Regions from separate parts of the Polycladomyces abyssicola genome, predicted to be linked through region 2. Evidence: riboswitches for the same ligand, from Rfam matches in the RefSeq annotation. Region 2 holds a riboswitch; the other holds the start of a gene.
What was found. Region 2 has a riboswitch for thiamine pyrophosphate ahead of KI215_RS10690 (thiamine phosphate synthase). Riboswitches for the same ligand answer to the same signal wherever they lie in the genome.
Positions count from the first base shown of each region.

Region 1: another riboswitch for thiamine pyrophosphate. It lies ahead of thiC (phosphomethylpyrimidine synthase ThiC); the one in region 2 lies ahead of KI215_RS10690 (thiamine phosphate synthase).

Region 1 covers NZ_AP024601.1:510,809-518,614, forward strand. Annotated here, with positions in the region: gene thiC (phosphomethylpyrimidine synthase ThiC) at 1-1,486, opposite strand, end outside; TPP riboswitch at 1,627-1,737, opposite strand; gene KI215_RS02640 (hypothetical protein) at 1,789-2,046, opposite strand; gene KI215_RS02645 (MDR family MFS transporter) at 2,257-3,528, shown strand; gene KI215_RS02650 (ABC transporter ATP-binding protein) at 3,735-4,553, shown strand; gene KI215_RS02655 (SMI1/KNR4 family protein) at 4,903-5,256, opposite strand; gene acnA (aconitate hydratase AcnA) at 5,439-7,806, opposite strand, start outside.
Region 2 covers NZ_AP024601.1:2,116,559-2,124,364, forward strand. Annotated here, with positions in the region: gene KI215_RS10675 (thiazole synthase) at 1-254, opposite strand, end outside; gene thiS (sulfur carrier protein ThiS) at 259-462, opposite strand; gene thiO (glycine oxidase ThiO) at 470-1,594, opposite strand; gene KI215_RS10690 (thiamine phosphate synthase) at 1,624-2,304, opposite strand; TPP riboswitch at 2,322-2,425, opposite strand; gene KI215_RS10695 (hypothetical protein) at 2,506-2,730, opposite strand; gene KI215_RS10700 (hypothetical protein) at 2,748-2,954, opposite strand; gene KI215_RS10705 (hypothetical protein) at 2,977-3,186, opposite strand; gene KI215_RS10710 (spore germination protein) at 3,290-3,499, opposite strand; gene KI215_RS10715 (2Fe-2S iron-sulfur cluster-binding protein) at 3,659-3,952, opposite strand; gene KI215_RS10720 (DedA family protein) at 3,987-4,595, opposite strand; gene KI215_RS10725 (hypothetical protein) at 4,884-5,156, opposite strand; gene KI215_RS10730 (1-phosphofructokinase family hexose kinase) at 5,238-6,170, opposite strand; gene KI215_RS10735 (class II fructose-bisphosphate aldolase) at 6,167-7,048, opposite strand; gene KI215_RS10740 (NADH-quinone oxidoreductase subunit D) at 7,076-7,806, opposite strand, start outside.

The sequences.
Region 1 (7,806 bases), 1.6 Mb from region 2:
AGCGCGCTTTGGACAGGGCGTCATCCCGTTTTTGCGCACCAGGGTGTCCTTTGGCCAGATCGGCTGCATGGGCGGCGATTTTGTAAGCGATCACGCCTTCTTTCACATCATCTTTGTTGGGCAGGCCCAGGTGCTCTTTCGGCGTGACGTAGCACAACATGGCCGTGCCGAACCACCCGATCATCGCCGCACCGATCGCCGAGGTGATGTGATCGTATCCCGGCGCGATGTCGGTCGTCAGCGGACCCAGCGTGTAAAACGGAGCCTCGTGGCAGATTTTCTGCTGTAGGTCCACGTTCTCTTTGATTTTATGCATCGGCACGTGACCGGGGCCTTCGATCATCACTTGTACATCGTATTCCCACGCGATCTTGGTCAGCTCGCCCAGGGTTTTCAGTTCGGCGAACTGTGCTTCATCGTTGGCGTCCGCGATCGATCCCGGGCGCAATCCGTCACCGAGCGAGACGGAGATGTCGTACGCGGCCAGAATCTCGCAGATCTCACGGAAATGCGTGTACAGGAAGTTTTCTTCGTGATGGGCGAGACACCAGGCCGCCATGATCGATCCACCACGGGAGACGATACCGGTGACGCGGTTGGCGGTCAGCGGGATGTAACGCAACAGCACCCCGGCGTGAATGGTGAAGTAATCTACCCCTTGTTCCGCCTGTTCGATCAGGGTGTCGCGATAGACCTCCCACGTAAGATCTTCCGGTTTGCCGTCCACCTTTTCCAGCGCCTGATAAATCGGAACGGTTCCGACCGGGACCGGGCAGTTGCGGATGATCCATTCACGGGTGGTATGGATGTTTTTCCCGGTGGACAAATCCATCAGCGTATCGGCGCCCCAATGGGTGGCCCACCGCATTTTTTCCACTTCTTCTTCGATCGAAGAGGTCACGGCCGAATTTCCGATGTTGGCGTTCACCTTCACGTGAAAATTTTTCCCGATGATCATCGGCTCGGACTCGGGATGGTTGATGTTGGCCGGGATGATCGCCCGTCCTGCCGCCACTTCCTGCCGAACGAACTCGGGGTCCACGTTTTCCCGCAACGCGACAAATTCCATTTCGGGAGTGATAATGCCTTTTTTAGCATAATGCATCTGCGTGACGATTTTGCCCTTTTTCGCCCGTAGCGGACGACGTTTCAAGCGTTTCAAATCCTCGTTTTCCAGCGGATCTTTAGAGCGATAGCCATCGTCCACCGGTTTCACTTCCCGACCCTCATACTCCTCTACGTCGCCCCGCTCCAAAATCCAGGGACGGCGCAAGGCGGGAAGCCCTTTGCGTATGTCGGTTTCCACGTTCGGATCCGTGTAGGGCCCGCTCGTGTCATAGACTCGAACCGGTTCGTTGGGTACCTCTTCGCCGTTGCGCCCCGTCGTGGGAGAAAGTGTGATTTCCCGCATGGGGACGCGAATGTCCGGGCGAGAACCTTGGATGTACACCTTTTTGCTGTTGGGGAACGTAAAAGTTTCCGACATCGTAAACCTCCTGTGATGTTGGTTTTGCAACCCACACATCAACACAAGCTGTCCCCAGGTTCAGGTGCATCCGATTCCGTCGCGTACGGGTATGAAAAAAAGGACCGTACGCCAACGTACGGTCCTCTCCCCTTCGAAATAAAGGATCGAATGCAGTTCCCTACGCTGGCATTACCCAGATCAGGTTAAACGGTCGGCGGTAGAGTTCCCCGCCCTCTCAGCCTGGCTCCTCCAAGCTCCCGTTGATATGCAGTTGCCTAACTTGAACTTAACACAGGATACCTGCCAGGTCAATGAGGAAGTCAATCATGTTCGACTCGTATCCATCTTCTGAAGAGAATCGTGATTTCGAACGGAAGCCAAAAGATGGTCACGACAAATGAAAAAAGAAAATACGCCTTATTCTCCCCTACCATGTCGACAACTTGTTGATACTCCGCAGCAAGGGATTCAGTCTCCTCGTCCCCGGTGGCCATCCACTCCTGGATCCCGTCCTCCATCTTTCTCCAGTAAGCATAACCGATCAAAAAATAAACGCACAAGACAAGCGGTGCGAACATCCACAGCACTCCCTCTATGAACTCCTATATCCTATTCTTTGCAGATGATGGGATTGCCTGCCACAGAAAAAATGATTATCTCAAAATCGAAAAGGCGCGAAATCGAGACAGGGATTCCCGAATTCAGACTCATCAGGTATAATTTTTGCAAGCGGAGAAATGTGGTGTGGGTGGAAGATCAAGATCAGAGAGAAAGAAAGAGGGATGGACATGAGGTGTAAGGGGCGGAGTTGGAGTCAATACCATCCCTTGGTGTGGGTCTTGGTGGGAGGAACAATATTTTCGCGGGCGGCTATGTTTATGAGTCTGCCATTTTTGACCATTTATCTCGCGCAACATACGGAGATAGATCCGGCACTGGCGGGACTGACGGTGGGCTTGGGACCCTTGGCGGGGACGTTTTGCGGCTTTGTCGGCGGGAATCTTTCGGATCAGTTCGGCAGGCGCACGGTGATGGTAACGGCCATGTTCCTGTGGGCAGGGGTGTACATCGGGTTTGCTGTTGCCGAACATATTGTTTTTTTCATGTTGCTCAACCTGCTGAACGGTGTGTGCCGTTCCTTCTTTGAGCCGACTTCGCAAGCATTGATGGCGGATATCACTCCTCCGGAACGGCGAATCCGGGTATTTGGATTTCGTTACCTGGCGATCAATGTGGGAGCTGTCATCGGTCCGCTGATCGGCGCAGTGACAGGAATTCTGGCCGGTAAGACAGCGTTTCTGATCACGGGAACCGTCTATTTCGTTTACGCTTGGCTCCTGTTGCTGATGTTGAACCATTACCGCCATGATTTGACGTCCCATGTCACACAAACAGAGCGGGAACGCGTCGGGATGCGGGCTGCATTTCAGGTGGTGCGAAACGATGCGGCCTTGAGGTTCTTTTTGGCCGGAGCGATCTTGGCCAATATCGGATATGCCCAAATCGAAACGACGCTGCCTTTGTACTTGAAGCAAAACGTGGTGAACGGGGAACTGTTGTTTTCGATTCTGTTGGCGATCAATGCCGGGTTGGTCGTTATTTTGCAGATGCTCTTGACCCGGTGGAGTGAGAAACGTCCCATCCTGCAAAGCCTGCTGATCGGTACGATCCTGTTCGCTGCCGGAATGGGCTGCTTCGCCGTCGGGCAACATGAAGCATGGTTTGTCATCGGCATGGTAATCCTGACCGTGGGGGAAATCCTGATCTTCCCCACTAACAGCTTGTTCATCGATCGGCTGGCACCTGATCATTTGCGGGGGACATACTTCGGTGCCAACGGCTTTCAGGGATTGGGGTTTTTTATGGGGCCGTCTTTGGGCGGGTGGCTGGTTCAACAGTTGGGCGGACACTGGGGATTCGCCGTGATCGGGTTGGTGGTGATTGGTGCGATGTATTTCTATTGGATGGGGATGCGTGTTTACCAATTTCGCTCATGTGGGTTATCGCAGGAGACATCGGTTGTTTCCTCTTCAGTGTCTGGGGAAAAATTGCAGGTTTAGTGAAACATCTTTGAACTGGCTTTCGTCTATAAAGATACAAGAGAACCACCTTTTTCTACTACAAAAGTCGTAGGCGAAAAAAGGATTCCGCGTTCCTTTTGTCGAACATGTCGAATTGTGCTGCGTAATGGATTCCCGAGATGATGGAAAACCAGCGGAGAAGTACGACATTTGGAATAGATGTGGATCGAAAGGATGGAGTTCCGTTGCGGATCGAGTGGTCCCATGTCAGTAAAATATTCCGTATGAAGCCGAAGCAGAAAGGTCGTGTCTCATCCCGGATACCGACGCCTTCGATTGGTTTGCTCGATTTTTCCGCGACCGTTCGGCCCGGCATCACCGCCGTTCTGGGTCCCAAAGGTTCGGGCAAAAGCACATTGTTGCGCCTGACAGCCATGCAGTTGGTACCAGATGACGGGCGCGTGACATATCGCAGTGATGATGGCTCGTTCTGCATGTGGTCAAAATCCGGTGCCGCGATGGCAGATGATCCGATGCTGGCAAAGGTAAAACAGCGCATCGGTTATGTGCCGCCGCTTCGAAAAATGGATCAAACCATCTCGGTCGAACATTCGCTGATGTATCTGGCGCAAACACGCCGAGTACCCAATCCCAAAAGGCGGGCCATGGAACTGATCGCACAATGGGGACTCGGTTCCGTCCGTCGCGTCCCGCTCCATGAGTTGAAGCCGGGTGAACTGAAGCGTTTCTTTTTGGCGAAAAGTCTGTTGGCCGATCCGGTGATCTGGTTGCTGGACGAACCGGAAATCGGTTTGGATGAAATGGGAAGGGTGCTGTTGGAGAAGGCGCTGGCCACCCAACCGAAACATCGCATTACGTTGTTGGCGACGCAGGATATGGATCTGGCCGAATGGGCATCGGATCTGTTGCTGATGGAAGGGGGCTCCTGCCGGCGTTTTGGGAGGAAACGCTGGTTGACTGCAGGTGTGCCGCAAGGAACGGTCAAAGCGTGGTACGATTGGATGCAAACATTTTATCATTATTTGAATCAGCGTCATTCATAAAAATATTGAAAAAAGTGTCGGAATTTCTGTCTCTATTCATGATTTCGGGTGGCCTGGCCGTTTTCCCTTTGCTCCTCTTTCAAGCTCAAAGGTCGCTCGCGGGAAAGCGGCATTTTCTTGTTATCAGCTACTCCGATTTCCAGCCTGAATCACTCATATTCCGGCGTTGTTTGTACCGTCGCACACGCCCACTGGGCGACTTTTTCTTTTCACGAGTCCGTTCAATGACCTTGATATCACCATTGCCCATTTATTCCTCATCCAAAAAAACTTTCTATATCCAGTATCATATTTCCCCAAACTGAATCATGTCCCGGGATGCTTCATGAAGTTTCAAGCTCTGATACTGCTACGTCAGATAAAGCCAGATAATGATTGGACTTTCTTGTTTTTGTCCGTAATAGAAACAATAAGGATTTAATGCAGAATCAAATCCAAACGGGACAAAAAGATTGGTTTTCTTGAGTTGCTGATCTTCCTCATACCAAACTTCCACTTCGTCAGGGATCTCATAAAGATCATAAAACTCATCAAAATGATAAGGCTCGTTATTGATAAGGAAATGGGCATCTCTGTTTTCGATTGCTTGATATCGTTGAAACCAATCAATATAGTCTTGTGGCAATAGAACACCTAGACTTTTCTCGACTTTGGTAAATTCCTCAAGAGGAAGTTTTACTTCGCGTTCCATCCATTTAACCATGTTACCAATTCCTTACTTTTTGTTGGGATCCACAAATTGAGTTCCCCAAATTTTGTGGCCACCTGTATGTTTGAAGGCAAAACCGACAGGGAGACTTCTTGACGATTCATACCTTATAGCCCGAAAAAAAAGCGTGGTACCGGGTAGTACCACGCAAAAACGGGGTTCAGGGAAATGGAAAATCAGGCGTTCACTTGCTCGGTGTTGTTCAGGATTTGACGCAACACCGTTTGCAGAATACCACCGTTGCGGTAGTATTCGATGTCCACCACGCTGTCCAGACGGGAGATCACGTCGAATTCGACCGTGGTTCCGTCCGCTTTGGTGGCACGTACTTTCAGCGTTTGGTTGGGTTGCATGTCGTCGCTCAGACCGATGATGTCGAAGGTTTCTTCGCCGGTCAGGTTCAGCGTTTTGGCGTTTTGACCTTCGACGAACTGGAGCGGCAGCACGCCCATACCAACCAAGTTGCTCCGGTGGATCCGTTCAAAGCTTTCCGCGATGACGGCTTTTACACCAAGCAGGTTGGTGCCTTTGGCCGCCCAGTCGCGGGAGCTTCCTGTGCCGTACTCCTTACCGGCCAGAACCACCAGCGGCGTGTTTTGCTCCTTGTACTTCATGGCCGCGTCGTAAATCGGCATGACTTCGCCGGTCGGCAGGAACTTGGTGACGCCGCCTTCCGTACCCGGGACCATCAGGTTGCGGATACGGATGTTGGCAAAGGTGCCGCGGGTCATGACGCGGTCGTTGCCACGACGGGAACCGTACGAGTTGAAGTCTTTCGGCTCCACACCGTGTTCACGCAGGTATTTGCCCGCCGGGCTGTCCGGGGCGATGGCACCGGCCGGAGAAATGTGGTCGGTCGTGACCGAGTCGCCCAATACGGCCAACGCGCGTGCGCCGCGGATTTCCTTGATCGGCTCCACATCCGGGGACAGGTTGACGAAGAACGGCGGTTCTTGAATGTACGTGGATTTGGGATCCCAATCGTACAGTTCGCCTTTGGGCGTGGGCAGGTTGTTCCACCGTTCGTTGGCGTCGAAGACGCGGCTGTATTGCTTCTTGAACTGTTCCGGATTCATCGCTTGGTTCATCACGTCGCGGATTTCCTGCGCGCTCGGCCAGATGTCTTTCAGGTAGACCGGTTGGTTGTCGTGGCCGTAACCGATCGGTTCGTTCAACAGATCGATGTCCACCGTACCGGCAAGCGCGTAAACGATGACCAGCGGCGGAGATGCGAGATAGTTGGCTTTTACCAACGGGTGAATCCGTCCCTCGAAGTTCCGGTTACCGCTCAGTACAGAAGCGACGGTCAGGTCGTTCTCTTCGATCGCTTTGGCCACCGCTTCCGGCAGCGGACCGCTGTTCCCGATACAGGTGGCGCATCCGTAACCGGCCACGGTAAAGCCGAGTTGGGCCAGCGGTTCGATCAGACCGGCTTCTTTCAGGTAGTCGGTGACGACCTTGGAACCCGGCGTCAAGCTGGTTTTGACATAGGCCGGCACTTTCAGTCCTTTTTCCACCGCTTTTTTCGCCACCAAGCCGGCACCCAGCATCACCGACGGGTTGGACGTGTTGGTACAGCTGGTGATGGCGGCGATCACGACGGAACCGTTTTTCAACGTGAAGGACTCACCGTCCGCTTGCACTTCAGCGGTTTTGGCGACTTCCTCCTCGGACAGTCCGAAGCCGCGTTCTTCCACCGGTTTGCGCAAGGTGTCGTTCCAGGCTTTTTTCATGTCTTTCAATTCGATCCGGTCTTGTGGGCGTTTCGGACCGGCCAAGCTGGGAACCACCGTGGACAGATCCAGCTCGATGGTGTCGCTGAAGATCGGGTCCGGCGTATCGTCGGTGCGGAACAGGCCTTGCGCTTTGCAGTAGTCTTCCACCAGCTGAACCAGCTTTTCGTCGCGGCCGGTGTTGCGCAGATAGTTGAGGGACTCTTCGTCCACCGGGAAGAAGCCCATCGTCGCTCCGTATTCCGGCGCCATGTTGGCCACAGTGGCCCGGTCAGCCAGGCTGATGTTGGACAGACCCGGTCCGTAGAATTCCACGAATTTGCCAACAACGCCTTTTTTCCGCAACATTTCGGTGACGGTCAAAGCCAGGTCGGTCGCAGTGGCGCCTTCCGGCAATTTGCCGGTCAGCTTAAAGCCAACCACCTCGGGTGTCACGAAGTACAACGGTTGACCCAACATGCCCGCTTCCGCCTCGATGCCGCCAACTCCCCAACCCACAACGCCCAAACCGTTGATCATCGTGGTGTGGGAGTCGGTGCCGACAAGCGAATCCGGGAACACTTCGGTACGGCCGTCCACTTCGCGGGTGGCCACTACCGTTGCCAGGTATTCCAGGTTGACTTGGTGCACAATCCCGGTTGCCGGCGGAACCGCACGGAAGTTGTCAAACGCTTCCTGCGCCCAACGGAGCAGGCGATAGCGTTCCTCGTTCCGTTCGAATTCCACGTTCATGTTGTATTCCAGGGCATCCTCAGTGCCGTATTTGTCCACCATGACGGAGTGGTCGATCACGAGATCCACCGGGATCAGG
Region 2 (7,806 bases):
AGTCGGGCAATCCGTACCGCTTCCTCTGCGGTAGTAGCGCCCGCCGTATTGGGCAACAGGGTATACTTGCTCAAATCCAGGTTTTCCAAAAAGTTGGGCTGGTTGGGATCACTGATGTTCAATCGACGAACCGCAAACGTCAACACTTCCGCTCCGGATGCTTCCACCGCTTCCCGTTGAACGTCCAAGGAAGAAAATTTCCCCGTTCCAAGAAACAATCGAGATTGAAACGTATACTTGCCTATGGTCAGCATACTTTTAGCCTCCTCCCACAAAATGGACAATCTCCAACGCATCACCTTCTCGCAAAACCGCCGATGCATGGTCTTCCTTCTCCAACACGCGCCGATTGTGTTCCACAACCACAATCCGCCGTTCCAACTGTAGGTGTTGAATCAACCGCTCAACCGTGTCCACCTCCGCGGGCAAGTCATAGGGCTGTCCATTTAACTGAATACGCACTCCCGAATCACCTCCTCGCCGTTGATTCCAAGAGACGATCCGGCGAAAACGGCGCCAGTTCCGGCACCGCCGTGCCGGAGATCAACTCCGCCATCAGCGCACCTGTGATCGGACTCAGTAATATCCCGTTGCGGAAATGGCCGGATGCAACGTACAGGCCACGAACCGCCTCCAACCGGCCCATTAACGGCAACCCGTCCCCGGAACCGGGACGAACGCTCGACCAGTACGACAATACATCGGCTTCAGCCAATGAAGGGACCAGTCGGGTCGCTTCATGAGCCAACCGGTGAATCGCTCCCAGCGAAACACCCGGGGAAAAATCATGCTCCTTCTCCGTCGCGCCTACGACAATGCGGCCGTCCGCTTTGGGCACCAGGTAACACCCGTGAGCAAACAGTGTCTTTCGATGCGGCAGGCGGTTCGGACGAAGAGCGAGCGATTCTCCTTTCACCGGAAATACCGGCAAGTTGAGCCCCAGTCGTCGTGCCAACACACCGCTCCACGCCCCGGCGGCCAACACCACGGCACCTGCGCGGAAAGTCCCAACCACAGTTTCTACACCCGTCACTTGGTCACCGTCGGTGAGAAAACCCGTCACTTCACATCCTTCCAGTAACCGCACACCCAATGCCTGTGCGGCCCGAGCGAACGCCAACGTCAGCCTGGGAGCCGACACCTGGGCATCATCCGGCAAAAATAGCGCGCCTGTGATATCAGCTCTCACTTCGGGTTCGTCCTCGCGAACCGAACGAGTCTCCCACCATTCCGCCCGACCGCCCAATTCCCGCTGCCAACGCGCACGGTCACGCAATTCTTCCGCTTCTGTCCGATCCCATGCCACCCGCAATAACCCTGCGGTGTTCAGCTCGATGTCCAAACCGGTTCGTTCATACAATTCACGCCCCAATTCAGGGAACATCGCCCGGCTGCGGAAGCAAAGGTCGCTCATGGGGCCCGGAAAAGCCATTTCCACCTGTGCACCCAGCATTCCAGCCGCTGCGGATGAAGCGTGGGCGCCTATGCGGTCCCGCTCCAGGACCACGACGTCAGCCCCCTTTTTTGCCAGGTAATAGGCGATCGAACAGCCGATCACACCGCCACCGATGACAATTACGTCCTGTGTTTGCACAGTTTGCTCCTTCCTTTCGCATCGGGAATTTACTCGTTGGTGTCTTTGAAGCGCCGGGCGATTTCCCGCAATTTGCGTGCTTGCTCATCCGGCCGGGGATGATCCATTACCGCCGAAATCACGGCAATACCGGCACATCCCGTTTCCGCTACCTCGGCCATATTTTCGACGGTAATCCCACCCACTGCGATAACTGGAATGCGCACCGCGCGGACGATGCGGGCCAATTCGGCACATCCCCGCGGAGGAATGCCCGATTTGGACGCCGTGTGAAATACATGGCCGAATAATATGTAATCCGCCCCCATCTGTTCGGATCGAAGTGCTTCTTCCAGCGAATGTACCGAACGGCCCACACACAAGCCGCTTGCCAACGGTTTGACCTCCGGCAGCGGCAATCCCTTTTCCGGCAGATGTACCCCTCCACATCCCAGAGAAAGGGCGATATCCATCCGATCGTTCACCACCAGCTGGTCACGTGTGAGCCATCCCTCTTCCAACAGACGTTTGCCCCAGCTCCATATCTCTCGTGCCGGCCTGTTTTTCAATCGCAGATGAAAGCGGTCAATATACGGCCCCGCCTGCCTCGCCACCTGATGAATTTGCTCCCAGGTATGCCGCTGGTCCGTGATCACATGCACTTCCATCGGAATGTCACTTCCTCTGACCATAAAAAAACCGGTATCCATGGGGATACCGGTTGGATGCACGTAAACCTCTCCTGAACATCAACCTTCCCCCACTTCCTTTCGCTGGCATTACCCAGGTCAAGTTCAAAGGGTTAAGGCTCGCGCCTTTCTCAGCACCCATGGTGCACCCCTAGTGGTGGAAATGCAACGTATCACATTTTTCTCTATTCTAACAATCCCGATTACCCGACGTCAACTGTCGATCGGTGACGCTGGACGACGTTAAACCGCTTTTACCTGAATGATCGCCGTATCTATGATATCCCGGTCGTTGATCGGAGACACAATTTGATGGACAGAAGCGTCTCCGATGTAAAAGTTGGTCACATTCGCTTTGATGATGCTTCTGTTGTGGGCGAGGAAGTTCAAACCATGGGAAACATTAACCTTGCCCACGTTGGAAATCTCGTTGACGGACAGTGCCCCGATCACCATGGGTGAAATCACGGCATTCCCTCCTTTGCTCAAACCCCTTTGACTTGAAAAATGGGGGTATCCACCACATCGGAGTCCAATAACGGTCCGAATACGACGGACACCGTCAAATCACCCGCGTTGCTGTTGGCCTCGTTGGTTTTCGAGAAGCTCTCCTGATTGACCAAAAAGTTGACCGGCGCCACATTCAGTTGACCTGTGGTGGAGACGGTGTTGATTTTAAGCACGAACGGCATGCGTCTTCCTCCTTATTGTTTCTTACTTGCGCTGTCCCCATAAACAATCCTTCAAATCCTCGTCCATGATTGCCGCCCACTCTTCCAACCATCCGTGATCCCCATAACCAAGATGAGCAATGTTTTCCTTGATAAAGCTGAATGGCGCCCATTCTACCGTCAAGGGTGCCATATGAACGTTGGCATCGTTTGTCACAGTGTTTACCTTGATTCCGCCAATCGAGATGGGCATCGAACTTCCTCCTTGTCTGACCTAGGGCGTGTCTCATCCCTATCGCGTGCATCACTTTCCGAATCGATGCACGGTCGGATTCCTTGTGGTATGACCCATTCCCTTAGACCTGTTGAATGAGAACAGGGTGATCATTCACGTCCGGATCGACGATCGGGTTGACCGTGCGGATCACCGCGTGGTCACCGGTCGTCGAGGTTCCCACGTTGTTCTTTTGCAAACTGAACGGATAATAAGTCAAATGCGTTCCCACCGTGATGGATGAGGTCGTCGTCACGGCATTTACCTTTAATACCCCTAGCTTGATAATCAATGGGAACTCCTCCTCATCTCAGCCATCGCCTATATTACAGTATGATAGGCGTCCCATTTCGAAACATGGGCATACCAAAATGGGCATTTGCCCATACCCAATAAAAAAAGCCCACCTTCCGGGTTGTTCCGGAAAAGTGGAGACGATTGCGAAGGGGATTCAGGAAGAAGCAGGCACACGCACCTTGACATCGCCGTATATGTAAACCTGACAGGCCAGGCGCATACCGGACACTGTTTCCTCGTCCCCCAGCCGATATCTTTCCAACTCCCCAATTGCATTGAGATGGTCTTCCCCATCCTCCACCTTTACTCGGCAGGTACCACATCTGCCCGTCGTACAGTAAAAAGGAACGGGAACGGATCGCAAGGTGGCCTCCAACAGCAAATTGGCCCCTTCCTCCACTTCAAATTGATGCGTGTCCCCACCTTCTTCCACAATCACTTTGGGCATGGTCGCTTCTATCCCCCGTTCCTATCATGATCCATCACTTTGTGTCGGAATCCACCCGACTCTGCCAAATCGCCCAACCGATCCAGACCAATACGAGGGGAACCACGATCCACAATAAATCCATACCATAGCGATGCAATAGATGGAGCGCGTTTTCCCAATTAGCACCTACCTGATAACCCAAACCGATAAACGTAAGGCACCAAAACAACCCGCCGGTATAGGCGAACAGGCCGAACCTGGTCCATGGGAGGTTGGAGATCCCTGCCAAATAAGCCGTCACATGGCGCACACCGGGAATGAAGTAACCGAAGAACAACACCCAATTGCCGTATTTACGAAACAAAAACTGCGTAATGCGCAATCGACGTCGTGTGATGAAAAACTTTGGTCCATACTTTTTCAAAAACGGATACCCCAATCGCCAGCCCAACAAATAGCTGACAGTAATCCCACACAAGGAACCGATCAGCGCACTGGCAAACGCCAAATATAGATTGAGCCGGCCGACGGAAGAAAGGTATCCGACAAACGTCATCATGATCTCATCTGGCAACGGCAATCCGACGATGCCGAATACCAGAAACAGGAAAATACCGATATATCCGTACTCCAATAACCATTCCATCAACGTTTGTTCCATGTTTCAACCCCGTTTGAAAACCGTTCGCGGCATTCGCGTCAAATAATAGGATACCATACTTTCTTTTGATTCCAAAGCAATGTGATGTTAACAGTCTGTAGTGAATTCATCGACCTCAGGCAGCAGTGAGTGATAATCACCGAATGAGACCGTTTCCCGAATATGATCCGCCAAATCGTACTCCACTGTTTCTTCTTTGAAGCACTCGTCCGTGCCCAAACGATGATGTAACCTGTTGCATGTTCCGATAGAACGATTGAATCCGTATTCCTTCCACCCTTTTCCATTCTATAACTGACTCCAGAAACAGAAAGTCATCGCCCATCGCATCCATGATGGTATAAAAATCCATACGCTCCGCTTGCCGATTTTTGTCCAAATAAATGAGGCCGTAGCTGAAGGAATTGCACCTGAATCCACCACATACCGAGGTTGGCCGTCTTGTTTGACCACTACCACATAGGGTTCCAGTTCTTCATCCCGCTCATGGGCTTCTGATTCCGTGAGCGGCTGTTCAGGCGTTTCCAAATCCCAGTTCGCAAAATACTTCCATGTCCACATGATATGACCCCTCCTCATCAATGATGAATCCAATCCATCATTGTAAGGTATTGAGCCGATTTCAAGATAGTTTGCTGAATATTAGTCTATCACTTTTTCCACGCGAACCTCTTTCAACAACGCCCATACCTGCTGTTTTTCGATCCCTGCCGTCTCTCGCAGCACATTGGCGGCGGCACACGCCGTCGCCAATGCCAGCGCTTCCTCCCCGCTTTTCTTCTGATGGGAGGCAGCAAGCCAACCGGCCAAAAAAGCGTCCCCACTCCCGACGGGATTGACCGCCTGAACGGTGGGCGGCGTTACCCAAAATGTCTCTTCACCGACCACTGCCGCCAATCCTTGGGAACCGGCGGTGACGATCACCGTTTGCCCTATGTCCCGCACCAACGCCCGGGCAGCCGCAATGGTTTCTGCACGGGATGAGACCACTTTCCCCAATAAGTGCCCCGCTTCCTCTTGATTCACTTTGATGCCGTCCGGCCGGGCTGACCATCCATGCTGCAATGCCTTCCCGCTCGTATCCAGCCAGACGGCCGCTCCACGTGAACGAGCGACTCCGATCAATTCACCGTATGCATTCTCCGGGACCCCTGGCGGGAGACTCCCGCTACAGGCGACAAAGGATGACTGCTCCGCCCATGTTGCCACTTTGGCCACCAGTTGCTTCCATTCCGCTTCGGATACCGTCGGTCCCGGCTCCAACACCTCTGTTTGCGTACCGTGATCCAGATCCAACAGAGTCAGACATGTTCGCGTCTCTTTCCCGATCCAAACGAAATCGGACGGGATCCCGTCCGATTCCAGAGCTTTCGTCATCCATCGTCCGTTTTGTCCACCAACAAAACCCGTAGCGCAAACGTTGATGCCCAACGCACTCAACACCCGGGCGACGTTGACCCCTTTACCGCCCGGCTGCCGAATCACCCGACGACTTCGATGAATGGCATGAATCCGAAAATCGGGCACAATCCAGGTTTGGTCGACCGCGGAATTTAAGGTGACAGTGAGAATCATTTCGGCATCGCCCCCGTTGTTGCCGTCGCTTCGGCACGTCCCGCCGATCCGGAGAGACGCAGTTTCTCTTCCACCACTTTTTGCACTGCACGTTTCCCGTTTTGTACGTATTTCCGTGGATCGGCTTCCGACGGATGGTCGTGCAGATACGAACGGAGTGCAGTAGCATAGGGCAGTTTCAATTCGGTGGAAATGTTGATTTTGGCGATGCCCCTTGCGACTGCCTGGCGAACAGATTCGTTCGGCAAGCCGGAGGCGCCGTGCAACACCAGCGGTACCGGCACTTCACGTGCGATGGTTGCCAAACGGTCCAAGTCCAGTCTGGGTTCGCCCCGGTAAACCCCATGCGCTGTTCCTATGGCAACGGCCAACGAATCACATCCCGTTTCTGCCACGAAACGTGCCGCCTCGAAGGGATCAGTGTATGTATCTTCCGCTGTTGTGGATACATCCGCCGCATCCGGCACTCGCCCCAGCTCAGCCTCAACAGGCACGCCCACCGCATGGGCTGCCTCTGTTACCTTTTTGACGAGCGCCGCATTTTCTTCCCACGGTAATCGGGAACCGTCAATCATGATCGAAGTGTATCCCGCCCGTAAACAGCGTAACGCCGTTTCGTAATCCCTTCCATGATCCAGATGCAGTACGACGGGTACGGATACCGACTCCGCAGCTGCTCTTGCCAGATGAACCAGGTAGTTCAACCCGACCGCTTCGATGGTGGCGGGTGTCGTTTGCAGGATCACCGGTGCCCGCATCCGCTCCGCCCCCGCGACGACAGCCTGCAACAGCTCCAAATTGTGGAAAGCAAAACCGCACACCGCATACTGTTTGTCACGCGCCGCTTCCAACAATCCCTTCGAGGTGACCAAACCCAAATCGGTTCCCTCCCTGCGGGTTTTGTGTCAAGCGTCCACGTCGCCCAGCACGATGTCGATCGCGCCCAAGATGGCGACCAGGTTGGCGATGTTCTCCCCTTCCAACAGGTGCGGCAGAATCTGGAGGTTATAGAAGGAAGGCCGACGCCAATGAATGCGCCATGGTTTGTCTTTCCCCTTGCTGACGAGATGCACGCCCAATTCTCCCCGCGGATTTTCCACGGCCACATACACCTCGCCTTCCGGCGGCCGGATGACGCGCGGCACTTTGCCCATGATCGGGCCGCTATCCGGGAATTGCTCCACCGCCTGCTCCACGATGCGCAACGACTGACGGATTTCCTCCATGCGCAGAAAAAAGCGGTCATAACAATCGCCGTTGGTCGAGATCGGCACATCGAAATCAAACCGGTCGTAAATCGAATATGGCTGATCTTTGCGCAGATCACGCTGAATCCCGGTACACCGCAGACACGGGCCGGACAATCCGAATGAAGCTGCTGTCGCTTGATCATAACGGCCAACGCCCTTCACCCGGGCCAGGAAAATTTCGTTTCCCGCCACGAGATCCAGGTACTCTTCATGACGCTCCCGGAGATACGACACCAGTTCTTTCACCTTGTCGATCCAACCTTCCGGCGCATCCCACTTCACGCCGCCCACTCGCATGTAATTGTAGGTGAGCCGGGCCCCGCACAACTCGTTGAACAGGTCGATAATCTTCTCCCTGTCGCGAAAAGCATACAAAAACGGGCTCA